DNA from 3 places in the Pseudomonas citronellolis genome. Region 2 is predicted to be linked to each of the others. Evidence: predicted binding sites of a transcription regulator. Region 2 holds the regulator's gene; each other region holds the start of a gene.
The links. Region 2 encodes LexA, which represses DNA repair genes until DNA is damaged. Its sites were predicted from a motif close to CTGTNTNNNNANACAG; they were not measured.

Region 1 (4,313 bases), 990 kb from region 2:
CAGCGCGAGGGCAAGGGCTCGCGCATCGTGTGGATGGCCGAGCCGGGCAAGGAGCACCAGTTCATCTTCGTCATCATGCCCGGCGGCGAAGCCCGCCACCTGGCCAGCGACGACTACAGCCACTTCGGCTTCGCGGTGGACAGCCACGAGAAGGTCGACGCCATCGCCGCCGAGGCCGAACGCGCCGGCTGCCTGATCTGGGCGCCGCGCCAGGAGCCATACCCTGTTGGCTATTACTGCGGCCTCAGGGACCCAGCAGGCAATTACGTCGAGTTCAGCTACGGCCAGCCGCTGGGGCCGGGCTCGGAAGACATGCCGATCCCTCAGGCGCCATAGCTTTGCAGCGTTTTTTGTAGGGCGAGCTTGCTCGCGAACCGCCCACGTACCGGAAGGAGCGTTCGCGAGCAAGAACCAGGCGTCCCCCTCGCTCCTACGAAAAGCATGTGGATCATGCGGGCGCCGGAAACGAAGAAGCCACCCGCGGGTGGCTTCTTCGACGGACCGGGAACGCGCTGGGGTTACCAGGCCTTGCCGGTCTTGTAGAGGTTCTCGTAGCAGAAGTTGGTCGCCTCGATGTAGCCCTCGGCGCTACCGCAGTCGAAGCGCTTGCCCTTGAACTTGTAGGCCAGCACGCAGCCGTCCTGGGCCTGCTTCATCAGGGCGTCGGTGATCTGGATCTCGCCACCCTTGCCCGGCTCGGTCTGCTCAATCAGCTCGAAGATGTCCGGGGTCAGGATGTAGCGGCCGATGATCGCCAGGTTCGACGGCGCCTCTTCCGGCTTGGGTTTCTCGACCATGTTGTTCACGCGGTAGATGTCGTCGCGGATCATCTCGCCGGCGATCACGCCGTACTTGTTGGTCTCTTCCGGCGGCACTTCCTGGATGGCCACGATGGAGCAGCGGAACTGGTTGTACAGCTTGACCATCTGCTTCAGGACGCTGTCGCCTTCCAGGTTCAGGCAGAGGTCGTCGGCCAGGACCACGGCGAAGGGCTCGTCGCCGATCAGCGGGCGGCCAGTGAGGATGGCGTGGCCCAGGCCCTTCATCTCGATCTGACGGGTGTAGGAGAAGGTGCACTCGTCGATCAGGCGGCGGATACCGACCAGGTACTTTTCCTTGTCGGTGTTGCGGATCTGGGTTTCCAGCTCGTAGCTGATGTCGAAATGGTCTTCCAGCGAACGCTTGCCGCGGCCGGTGACGATGCCAATCTCCGACAGCCCGGCTTCCAGCGCCTCTTCGACGCCGTACTGGATCAGCGGCTTGTTGACGATCGGCAGCATTTCCTTGGGCATGGCCTTGGTGGCCGGGAGGAAGCGGGTGCCGTAGCCGGCAGCCGGGAACAGACATTTCTTGATCATGGAAGTCCTTCGACATGAACGAGGGTGTGAATGGCGCGCAGTCTAATGAGCCCGCGTGCGGCTTACAATGCCCACGCTGCGCGCCCGCCAGCGGAGGCGCAGGCCCGTCGGGAGATGGGCAACGGCTAGTCAGACCGCCGCGGCGCCGGCAAGTTCGGCCGATACTGGCAAAAAGTCAGCACCGGCTGCCCTCGGCGACCGTCTGTCGGCCTCGACCTACACACTCTGAAGGACACCGCCACGCCTCGGGCTGACCTGGCTCAGCCTTCCGGCGGATCGTCGCGGCGGAGCGATCCGGCCGTATTGACCGGATAGGGACGAGACCGGATACTGTATTTACATACAGTACTATAGGACTCCATCTTGCGTCGCTTCTGCCTTCCCCACCACCGGTGCCGACCATGGGCCTCGCCGTAGACCTGGGCGCGCTGCTCGACCAGCGACGCGTCTGGAAAGGCCAGGCCGGCACCGCGCCCAGCGCGGCCCAGCCCACCGGCCACGCCCGGCTGGACGCCCTGCTGCCCGGCGGCGGCTGGCCGGAGTCGGCGCTGAGCGAGATTCTCCATGGCGCCGAGGGCATCGGTGAGCTGCAGCTGCTCTGGCCGACCCTGGCGCGCTTGAGCCGCGCAAGCGAGCGCGTGGTGCTGGTGGCGCCGCCGCACATTCCCTACCCCCGCGCCTGGCTGGCGGCCGGCGTCGACTTGCAACACCTGGTGTGGGTCGAGGCCAGTGGCCGCGATGCGCTCTGGGCGACCGAGCAATGCCTGCGTTCGGGTTGCTGCGGCGCCGTGCTGTGCTGGCCGCAGCAGGCCGACGACCGCGCCCTGCGCCGCCTGCAGGTGGCGGCGGAAAGCGGCCAGACGCTGGCCTTCGCCTTTCGCCCGCTGCGCGAGGCGCTCAACCCCTCGCCGGCTGCCCTGCGCCTGGCCCTCGAAGCCCGCCCGGCACAGTTGCGGGTGCTCAAGTGCCGTGGCGGCCTCGCCCCGGCCAGCCCCCTGCCGCTGGCTGCCCTGAACTGAGGTCGCCATGCTCTGGGCCTGCATTCTCCTGCCACAGCTGGCCATGGACGCCGCCCTGCGCCAGCGCAGCGATCCCGAGGCGCCCCTCGCCCTGCTCGCCGGCCCGCCGCAGCGGCGCATGTTGCAGGCGGTCAACCCGGCGGCCCGCCGGCTCGGCCTGCGTCCCGGCCTGTCGCTGACCGCGGCGCGCGCCCTGTGCCGCGATTTCGACTGCGCCGAGTACGACCAGGCGGCCATCCAGCGCAGCCAGGACCTGCTCGCCGCCTGGGCCTACGGCTTCAGCTCCCAGGTCAGCCAGCATTACCCGCGCGCGCTGCTGTTGGAGGTCGCCTCCAGCCTGGCGCTGTTCGGCCCCTGGCCGCGCTTCGAGGCCCGTCTGCGCGAGGAGCTGCGGGCCCTGGGCTTCAGCCACCGCATCGGCGTGGCGCCCAATCCCGCCGCCGCGCGGGTACTGGTCAACGTCGGCGACGGCCTGCTGGTGGAACGGCCGCAAGCCCTGCGCAGCGCCCTCGGCCGCCTGCCCCTGGAGCGCTGCGGGCTGCCCCGGGAAAGCGTGGCCAGCCTGGCGCGCATGGGCCTGCGCAGCCTGCAGCAACTGCTCGCTCTGCCCCGCGATGGCCTGGCCCGGCGCTTTCCGGCGGAACTGCTGCGGCAGGTCGACAGCCTGCTCGGCCAGCGGCCACTGGCCCTGGACTTCTACCGGCCGCCGGAGCGCTTCGAAAGCCGCATCGAGCTGAACTTCGACATCGAATCGACCCAGGCCCTGCTCTTCCCCCTGCGCCGCCTGACCGGCGACCTCGCCGCCTTCCTCGCCGGGCGCGACAGCGGCGTGCAGCGCTTCGAGCTGTACCTGGAGCACCACGGCCGCAGCGACACCTGCATGCCGGTCGGCCTGCTCAGCGCCGAACGCGAGCCGGCCATGCTCTTCGAGCTGAGCCGCGGCCGCCTGGAGCATTTGCAACTACCCGCCGCAGTGCACGCCGTGCGCCTGCAGGCCGACGACCTGCCACCCTTCGCCCCCGAACGGCGCCAGCTGTTCGACGAGCGCCCCCAGCAGACGCAACCCTGGGAGCAGTTGCGCGAACGCCTGCGCGCCCGCCTCGGCGACGAGGCCGTGCATGGCCTGGGCGCCCTCGCCGAGCACCGCCCGGAGCAGGCCTGGCAACCCCGGGAAAGCCCGCGCGCCCTGCCCTTGCCGCCCTGCGGGCCGCGTCCCGGGTGGCTGCTGTTGCAGCCACAGGCGCTGCGCGAAAGCCTGCCCAGGGTGCTCGCCGGGCCGGAACGCATCGAGTCCGGCTGGTGGGACGGCGCCGACCTGCGCCGCGACTACTACCGGGTGCAGACCCGCGCCGGCCAGCAGGCCTGGGTCTACCGCGAGGTCGGCAGCGAGGGGCCGTGGCTGATCCACGGCTGGTTCGCATGACTCCCGCCTACGCCGAGCTGCACTGCCTGTCGAACTTCAGTTTCCAGCGCGGCGCCTCCAGCGCCAGCGAGCTCTTCGAACGCGCCGCGCGCCTGGGCTACCGCGCCCTGGCGATCACCGACGAATGCAGCCTGGCCGGCATCGTCCGCGCCTGGCAGGCGGCGAAGGAATGCAAGCTGGCGCTGATCGTCGGCAGCGAAGTGCGCATCGAGGCCGGCCCCAAGCTGGTGCTGCTGGCCGAGAACCTCGCCGGCTACCAGAACCTCTGCCGGCTCATCACCCACGCCCGGCGCCGGGCCGAAAAGGGCAGCTACCGCCTGCTGCGCGAAGACCTGCAGGCCGACCTGGAGGGCCTGCTGGCGATCTGGCTGCCCGACGCGCCAACGGATACCGACGGAACCTGGCTGCGCGAACGCTTCCCGCAACGCCTCTGGCTAGGCGTCGAGCTGCACCGCGGCGCGGATGACAGCGCCCGCCTGCAAGCCTTGCTCGCCCAGGCCGCCCGCCATGGCA
Region 2 (4,313 bases):
AGTTCACCTGGTGCGGCGGGAAGCGGTGCGGGTGGCCGTGACGGGCCAGGAACAGCACCTCGCGGCCGGCGTACTCGCCGCGCTGGATCGGCGCCGAGGGCGCGCCGTAGGGCGTGTCCAGGTTCAGCGAATCCTTCAGGGTCAGGCCTTCCAGCTGGGTCAGGCCGGTGCCGCCGATGATGGCGTAGACGGTCATGGCGAATCCTCAGTCGATCAGTTGTGCCGCGCGCAGTTCGCCCACGGCCTGCTGCCAGCGCGGCAGCTGCTTGTATTCGATGCCCGGCCAGGCCCTGGCGCGCATCCGCGCCAGGCGCTCGGGAGCTTTCGTCTTCAGGCGCTGCAGGGCGCCCAGGGCCAGTTCCGCCGAGCCACGGTCGTTGCACACCAGGCCCATGTCGCAACCGGCATTCAGCGCGGCCTGGATGCGGCTGGCGGCGTCGCCCACCACGTGGGCGCCGGCCATGGACAGGTCGTCGCTGAAGATCACCCCGTCGAAGCCCAGCTCGCCGCGCAGGATGTCCTGCAGCCAGCGCCGCGAGAAACCGGCAGGGCCGGCATCCACCTGCGGGTAGATGACGTGGGCGGGCATCACCGCATCCAGCTCGCCGGCCAGGCGCTGGAAGGGCACCAGGTCGCTGCGGCGGATCTCGTCGAGGCTGCGCTCGTCCTCGGGAATCCCCACGTGGGAATCCACCTCGGCCCAGCCGTGGCCGGGGAAGTGCTTGCCGGTGGCGGCCATGCCGGCGGCGTGCATGCCGCGGATGAAGGCGCCGGCCAGCCGCGTGGCGCGCGCCGGGTCGCCCTCGAAGGCGCGGCTGCCGACCACGGCGCTACGCTGGTGGTCCAGGTCCAGCACCGGGGCGAAGCTCAGGTCCAGGCCCACCGCCAGCACCTCGGTGGCCATCAGCCAGCCGCACTGCTCGGCCAGGCGCTCGGCATTGTCGTTATCGGCGATGGCGCGCATCGCCGGCAGGCGCAGGAAGCCCTGGCGCAGGCGCTGCACGCGGCCGCCCTCCTGGTCCACCGCCAGCAGCAGGTCCGGGCGCAGGGCGCGGATGGCCGCGCAGAGTTCGCGCACCTGGCGCGGGCTTTCGATGTTGCGGGCGAAGATGATCAGCCCGCCCACTTCGGGGTGGCGCAGGATCCGGCGGTCCTCGGCGGTGAGCCAGGTGCCGCCGATGTCGAGCATCAGGGAGCCTTGCATGGGGGAATCCTTAACAGAGTTCGGCCGCGCGCCACTGCGGCTGCGGCGCCTCGTCGAGGCGCACGGAGCAGTGCAGCGGCACACGGGGGAAGAGTTGCAGCAGGTCGGCGTTGCGCAGGCGCACGCAGCCATGGGACAACGGCGCGCCCATGGGTTCGCAGTCCGGCGTGCCGTGCAGGTAGATGTAGCGACGGAAGGTATCCACCTCGCCCAGGCGGTTGACGCCGGGCTCGCAGCCGCTCAGCCAGAGGATGCGGGTGAGGATCCAGTCGCGCCCGGGAAACTGCTCGTGCAGCGCCGGGCTCCACACCTCGCCGGTCCAGCGCCGGCCACGCAACACCGCGCCGCAGGGCAGGCCCTCGCCGATCTTCGCCCGCACCTGGTGCAGGCCGCGCGGCGTGCAGCCGGAGCCCTGGCGCTCGCCGGCGCCGTTCAGCGCGGTGGAGACGGGCAAACGCAGCACCAGACGCTGCGCGGCGAAGCCGTAGAGCACCTGGTCGGCGAGGGAAATGTGCAGCAGGTCGAGATCGGGCATCGTCCGCCAGCGACAGCAGGAATGGCCCGCTACTTTAGCCGATCGGCCGTGGCAGGCCCAGCGCGGTCAGACCTTGGCCGGCGCCGGCGCCTTGCTGCGCGGCTTGGGCTGGGCGCCGGCCAGGGACGGGTCGCTGACGCCGCTGTCGGCGCGCATGCCGGCGGCGAGGAACGGCACCATCAGGCGCATCACCTGCTCGATGGAGGTGTTCACGCCGAAGTCGTTCTCGGCCATGGCGCGCAACGCCTTGATCCCGGACATGCTGAAGGCAGCGGCGCCGAGCATGAAGTGCACGCGCCAGAACAGTTCGATGGGCGGCAGGCGCGGCGCGGCTTCGTTGACCAACTGCATGTAGCGGCGGAACACCTTGCCGTAGACCTCTTCGAGATACTTGCGCAGGTGCCCCTGGCTCTGGCTGAAGGCCAGGCCCAGCAGGCGCATGAAGATCGACAGGTCGTTGCCGCTGCGCGGCTTCACCGCCATGGCCTGCACCACCAGCAGTTCGAGCAGTTCCTCGAGGCTGGCGCGCGGCGCGTCGGGCTTGGCCTGGCGCCGGTCCAGTTCCTTTTCCAGACTGGCGCAGAAAGGCCCGAGGAAGCGCGAGAAGACCGCCTGGATCAGCGCCTTCTTCGAGCCGAAGTGGTAGTTCACCGCCGCCAGGTTGACCCCGGCCTTGCTGGTGATCAGACGCAACGAGGTCTCGGCGAAGCCTTTTTCCGCGAACAGCTGCTCCGCAGCATCGAGGATACGTTCGACGGTTTCCGACTGGGCCATGGATGATTTCACCTGACAAACACTTGTTTGAAACTTACGTTTCAAATCAATCCATTGTCAAGCCTGGCGCGGGGGGATTGTTGCGGATTCTCGGGCAATACGACGAACGATGCCAGCGGGACGTTGGCCGAATCCGCCGAATTACAGCCCCGGCCGATGAAATAATTCGTTGCCAGTGGCCGACCACTGTATATAATCCCAGCCACTGTACAAAAAGACAGAGTAGGGACATGCAGAAGCTGACGCCGCGCCAAGCCGAGATTCTCTCCTTCATCAAGCGTTGCCTGGAAGACAACGGCTACCCGCCGACGCGCGCCGAGATCGCCCAGGAGCTCGGCTTCAAGTCGCCCAACGCCGCCGAGGAGCACCTCAAGGCCCTGGCCCGCAAGGGCGCCATCGAGATGACCCCCGGCGCCTCGCGCGGCATCCGCATCCCCGGCTTCGAACCCAAGGCCGCCGCCAACGAGGACGAACTGCCGATCATCGGCCGCGTCGCCGCCGGCGCGCCGATTCTCGCCGAGCAGAACGTCGAGGACGCCTGCCGCATCAACCCGGCCTTCTTCAACCCGCGCGCCGACTACCTGCTGCGCGTGCGCGGGCAGAGCATGAAGGACGTCGGCATCCTCGACGGCGACCTGCTCGCCGTGCACGTCACCCGCGAGGCGCGCAACGGCCAGATCGTCGTCGCCCGCCTTGGCGAAGAGGTCACGGTGAAGCGCTTCAAGCGCGAGGGCAGCAAGGTCTGGCTGATCGCCGAGAACCCCGAGTTCGCGCCCATCGAGGTCGACCTCGAGGAACAGGAACTGACCATCGAAGGTTTGAGCGTCGGCGTCATCCGCCGCTGACAGGAGGCCCCATGCAGTATCCCCAGCCGCTGGACCTGCCCCAACTGCCGCTATTCCAGGAGGCGCTCTGGGCCAACGCCGAAGAGCCCCTGCTGGCCAAGCTGGCAGAACCGGATGCCGTCGAGGACGAAGCCTTCAGCGAACTGTCGCTGCGCGGCCTGCCGGGCCACTGCCAGAGCCTGCTGGCGCCCATCCTGCGCGAACTCAGCGAAGAGAAGGATGCCCGCTGGCTGACGCTGATCGCCCCGCCGGCCAGCCTCACCCACGACTGGCTGCGCAAGGCCGGGTTGAACCGCGAGCGCATCCTGCTGCTGCCGGCGCGCGACCAGGCCTCCGCCCTGAGCCTGGCCTGCGAGGCGCTGCGCCTGGGCCACAGCCACACGGTGGTCAGCTGGCTATCGGCGCTCGGCGGCAAGGCGCGCGCGCAACTGTCCCGTGCGGCGCTCGCCGGGCAGGCGCAGAGCCTGAATATCCGTCTGGGGTAGTAAAGGAAGGGGGATCAGTGCAGGACGCGCGGGCCGTCCTGCTCGACCTCGCCACCTTCGGCGAGGCGGCCGGCCAGTTGCACGCCGACGTTGAACATCGCCTTGGCGATCTCGATGTGCTGGCCCTGCAGGAAGCCCTTGGCGTCGTTGGAGAACTCCAGGGTCACCAGCGCCTCCTCGTCTTCCGCGCGGCGCAGTACGATGCGCCCATCGGGCAGTTCAACGATTTCCAGGAATGAGGTCGGCATGGCTAGGTTCTCTCACAGCAGAACGGCCATTGTAACAGTCATGGCCGCTCTCCCCTAGCCCAACCGACTTCCGGCAGGCTTCAGAGCTCGGTCAGCGCCCCGCGGAAGCGCAACACCATTTCCTTCAGCGACTTGCGCCAGGCTTCCAGTTCGGCGTTGCCCAGGGCCTGCGGCTCTTCCTCGTCCAGGCTGACGGCCTGGATCAGCGGCTGGGTCGGGTCG
Region 3 (4,313 bases), 3.0 Mb from region 2:
AGCATCGCCGGACTGGGCTTCGGCGCCCGGCTGCGGTTGCTCGGCGTACATCTTCTGCGCCAGCGGGGTGGACGCCTGGGACAGCGCGTTCATCTTCGCTTCGATCTCGGCCTTGTCGTCGCCCTTCACGGCGGCTTCCAGGTCGGCCAGCGCCTTCTCGATGGCAGCCTTCTCCTCGGCGGTGGCCTTGTCGCCAGCCTCGGTGACCATCTTGCGAGTCGCATGGACCAGCGCATCGCCCTGGTTGCGGGCAGCAGCCAGTTCCTCGAACTTGCGGTCTTCCTCGGCGTTGGCCTCGGCATCGCGCACCATCTGCTGGATCTCGTCCTCGGACAGGCCCGAAGAGGCCTTGATCACGATGGACTGCTGCTTGCCGGTGGCCTTGTCCTTGGCGGACACGTGCAGGATGCCGTTGGCGTCGATGTCGAAGGTCACTTCGATCTGCGGCACGCCGCGCGGCGCCGGCGGGATATCGGCCAGGTCGAACTTGCCCAGGGACTTGTTCTGCGCGGCCTGCTTGCGCTCGCCCTGCAGCACGTGGATGGTCACGGCGCCCTGGTTGTCGTCGGCGGTGGAGAACACCTGCGACTTCTTGGTCGGGATGGTGGTGTTCTTGTCGATCAGCGCGGTCATCACGCCACCCAGGGTCTCGATGCCCAGGGTCAGCGGGGTGACGTCGAGCAGCAGCACGTCCTTGACGTCGCCGGCCAGCACGGCGCCCTGGATGGCGGCACCCATGGCCACGGCTTCGTCCGGGTTGACGTCCTTGCGCGCTTCCTTGCCGAAGAACTCGGCGACGGTCTTCTGCACCAGCGGCATGCGGGTCTGGCCGCCGACGAGGATCACTTCGTCGATCTTCGACACGTCCAGGCCGGCGTCCTTCAGGGCCACGCGGCAGGGCTCGATGGTGCGCTGCACCAGGTCTTCCACCAGGGACTCCAGCTTGGCGCGGGACACCTTGACGTTCAGGTGTTTCGGGCCGCTGGCGTCGGCGGTGATGTACGGCAGGTTGACGTCGGTCTGCTGGGTCGAGGACAGCTCGATCTTGGCCTTCTCGGCAGCCTCTTTCAGGCGCTGCATGGCCAGCGGGTCGCCCTTGAGGTCCATGCCGGTCTCTTTCTTGAACTCGTCGACGAGGTAGTCGATCAGGCGCAGGTCGAAGTCTTCGCCACCGAGGAAGGTGTCGCCGTTGGTGGCCAGCACTTCGAACTGGTGCTCGCCGTCGACTTCGGCGATCTCGATCACCGAGACGTCGAAGGTGCCGCCGCCCAGGTCGTAGACGATGATGGTGTGGTCGCCCTTGGCCTTGTCCAGGCCGTAGGCCAGCGCAGCCGCGGTCGGCTCGTTGATGATGCGCTTGACGTCCAGGCCGGCGATGCGGCCGGCGTCCTTGGTGGCCTGGCGCTGGCTGTCGTTGAAGTAGGCCGGCACGGTGATGACCGCTTCGGTGACCGGCTCGCCCAGGTAGTCCTCGGCGGTCTTCTTCATCTTCTTCAGGACTTCGGCGGAAACCTGCGGCGGGGCCATCTTCTGGCCCTTGGCTTCGACCCAGGCGTCGCCGTTGTCAGCCTTGACGATGCTGTACGGCACCATCTTGATGTCTTTCTGCACGACGTCTTCTTCGAAGCGACGGCCGATCAGGCGCTTCACCGCGTACAGGGTGTTCTTCGGGTTGGTGACCGCCTGGCGCTTGGCCGGCTGGCCGACCAGGATTTCGCCGTCGTTGGCGTAGCCGATGATCGACGGGGTGGTGCGAGCGCCTTCGGCGTTCTCGATCACCTTGACGCTGCCGTTTTCCAGGATGGAGACGCAGGAGTTGGTGGTCCCCAGGTCGATACCAATGATTTTGCCCATATTCACTCTCCAGAAATTAGATTCCGTGCTGATCCCGCTGCGGACCTTGTGCTCGGTTGATTACCCAGATGGGGACCGGGTGGCGGATTTCAAGCCTTCTCGTCGATCGAAGGCGGGGTTTGCTCGGGTGCCTTGCTGACCACGACCATGGCCGGGCGCAGCAGGCGACCGTTGAGCAGGTAGCCCTTCTGGAACACCTTGACCACGCTGCCGGGCTCCAGGTGAACGCTCTCCTCCATCGCCATCGCCTGGTGGTGCTCGGGGTTGAACGGCTCGCCGTGGGGGTCGACCGGCTCCAGGTTGTAGCGCTTGAGGGTGTCGTGGAACATCTTGAGGGTCAGCTCGATGCCTTCGCGCATCGGCTTGATCGCCTCGTCGTCCGGGCTGGACATCTCCAGCGCGCGCTCCAGGGTGTCGACCACCGGCAGCAGGTCGCCGGAGAACTTCTCCAGGGCGAACTTGTGCGCCTTCTCGATATCCTGCTCGGCGCGGCGACGCACGTTCTGCAGCTCGGCGGCGACGCGCAGGCTCTGGTCCTTGGCCGCGGCCAGCTGTTCCTCGAGGTCCAGCACGCGGGCGTTCAGGTCGTCGCCGGCAACCTGTTCCGGCTGCTCGTTCAGGTGCGAATCCTGAGTCTGTTGCTCGTCAGACATGCCACTCTCCTAAAAAAGAAAAAGCCTTTGAAAACAAAGCGAACCCAATGGCTCGCGGCTCTGCCGGCTATATGGGGGCCATTTGCGCCGGTTCAAGGGGCGGGCGATGAATTGCCAGCGGCAAAAAATACTGTATAAATAAACAGACCTTTTCACCGGAGCCGCCTCCATGCTGGTTCATCTCTCCGTGCACAACTACGCCATCGTCGAGCACCTCGATCTCGAGCTCGCCGCCGGCATGACCGTGATCACCGGCGAGACCGGCGCCGGCAAGTCGATCATGCTCGACGCCCTCGGCCTGGCCCTGGGCGACCGCGCCGACAGCGGCGTGGTGCGCCCCGGCGCGGACAAGGCCGACATCCTCGCCAGCTTCGACGTCGGCGCCATCGCCGAGGCCCGCGACTGGCTCGCCGAGCGCGACCTGGAGCAGGACGGCCCGTGCATCCTGCGCCGGGTGATCACCGCCGAAGGCCGCTCGCGCGGCTACATCAACGGCACGCCCTGCACCCTGGGCGACCTCAAGGCCCTGGGCGAACTGCTGATCGATATCCACAGCCAGCACGAGCACCAGTCGCTGCTCAAGGCCGACACCCACCGCCGCCTGCTCGACGAATACGCCGGCAGCCAGGACCTGGCGCGCCAGGTACAGCTGGCCGCGCAGCGCTGGAAGCAGACGCGCCAGGAACTCGACCGCCTGTCGCGCAGCAGCGACGAACAGCGCGCCCGCCACCAGTTGCTCAGCTACCAGCTGGACGAACTGGAGAACCTGGCCCTGGGCGAGAACGAACTGGAGGCGCTGGAGGCCGAGCACAAGACCCTGAGCAACGCCGGCGCGCTGATCGGCGCCTGCCGCCAGGTGGTGGACATGTGCAGCGAAAGCGACGCCGGCAACGTGTTGTCGGTGCTGACCGCCAGCCTCAACCGCCTGACCGCCTTCCAGAGCCAGCCCGCGGCGCTGGCCGAGGCGGTCAACCTGCTGTCCAGCGCGCAGATCCAGGTAGAGGAAGCGGTGGGCGAGCTGAACCGTTTCGTCGACAACTTCGATGCCGACCCCAGCCGCCTGCAGCTACTGGAAGAACGCATGGACGCCATCTACAGCCTGGCCCGCAAGCACCGCGTGCAGCCCCACGACCTGCAAGCCCTGCAACAGCGCCTGCTGGAGGAACTGGAGGCACTGAACGCCGACGACGAAGCCGCGGAACGCCTGGGCGAGGAACTGGCCGCCTACGAGCGCCATTACCAGGAAAAAGCCGCGGAACTCAGCGCCCTGCGCCGCCAGGCCGCCCCGCAGCTGGCCACCCTGGTGGAAACGGAAATGCAGCGCCTGGGCATGCCTGGCGGGCGCTTCGCCATCGAACTGAGCGACGCCCCCGCCGACGAGCCCCAGGCCAACGGCCTGGAGCAGCTGGAATTCCTGGTCAGCGCCAACCCCGGGCAGCCGCTCAAGGGCCTGGCGCGGGTCGCCTCCGGCGGCGAACTGTCGCGCATCAGCCTGGCCATCCAGGTGATCACCGCGCAAACCTCGCGCACGCCCACCCTGGTCTTCGACGAAGTGGACGTCGGCATCGGCGGCCCCACCGCGGAAGTGGTCGGCCAACTGCTGCGCCGCCTGGGCGAAGGCGGCCAGGTGCTGACCGTCACCCACCTGCCGCAGGTCGCGGCCCAGGGCCACCAGCACCTGTTCGTGCACAAGGAGCGCGGCAGCAGCGAAACCCGCACCGCGGTGGCCAACCTGAAGAAGGCCGAACGCATAGAAGAGATCGCCCGCATGCTCGGCGGCGTGGACATGACCAAGGAATCCCTGGC

Region 1: the regulator LexA is predicted to act here: its motif matches at 1,689-1,704, upstream of imuA (translesion DNA synthesis-associated protein ImuA).
Region 3: the regulator LexA is predicted to act here: its motif matches at 2,638-2,653, upstream of recN (DNA repair protein RecN).

What each region holds. Positions count from the first base shown of each region.
Region 1 covers NZ_CP014158.1:3,064,943-3,069,255, reverse strand. Annotated here, with positions in the region: gene PcP3B5_RS13575 (VOC family protein) at 1-336, shown strand, start outside; gene galU (UTP--glucose-1-phosphate uridylyltransferase GalU) at 519-1,358, opposite strand; gene imuA (translesion DNA synthesis-associated protein ImuA) at 1,760-2,377, shown strand; gene PcP3B5_RS13560 (Y-family DNA polymerase) at 2,385-3,800, shown strand; gene PcP3B5_RS13555 (error-prone DNA polymerase) at 3,797-4,313, shown strand, end outside.
Region 2 covers NZ_CP014158.1:2,071,631-2,075,943, reverse strand. Annotated here, with positions in the region: gene PcP3B5_RS09445 (S-methyl-5'-thioinosine phosphorylase) at 1-196, opposite strand, end outside; gene nagZ (beta-N-acetylhexosaminidase) at 206-1,204, opposite strand; gene PcP3B5_RS09435 (L,D-transpeptidase) at 1,215-1,739, opposite strand; gene PcP3B5_RS09430 (TetR/AcrR family transcriptional regulator) at 1,806-2,513, opposite strand; gene lexA (transcriptional repressor LexA) at 2,744-3,358, shown strand; gene sulA (SOS-induced cell division inhibitor SulA) at 3,370-3,843, shown strand; gene PcP3B5_RS09415 (hypothetical protein) at 3,858-4,091, opposite strand; gene PcP3B5_RS09410 (DUF6586 family protein) at 4,172-4,313, opposite strand, start outside.
Region 3 covers NZ_CP014158.1:6,030,138-6,034,450, forward strand. Annotated here, with positions in the region: gene dnaK (molecular chaperone DnaK) at 1-1,854, opposite strand, end outside; gene grpE (nucleotide exchange factor GrpE) at 1,944-2,507, opposite strand; gene recN (DNA repair protein RecN) at 2,677-4,313, shown strand, end outside.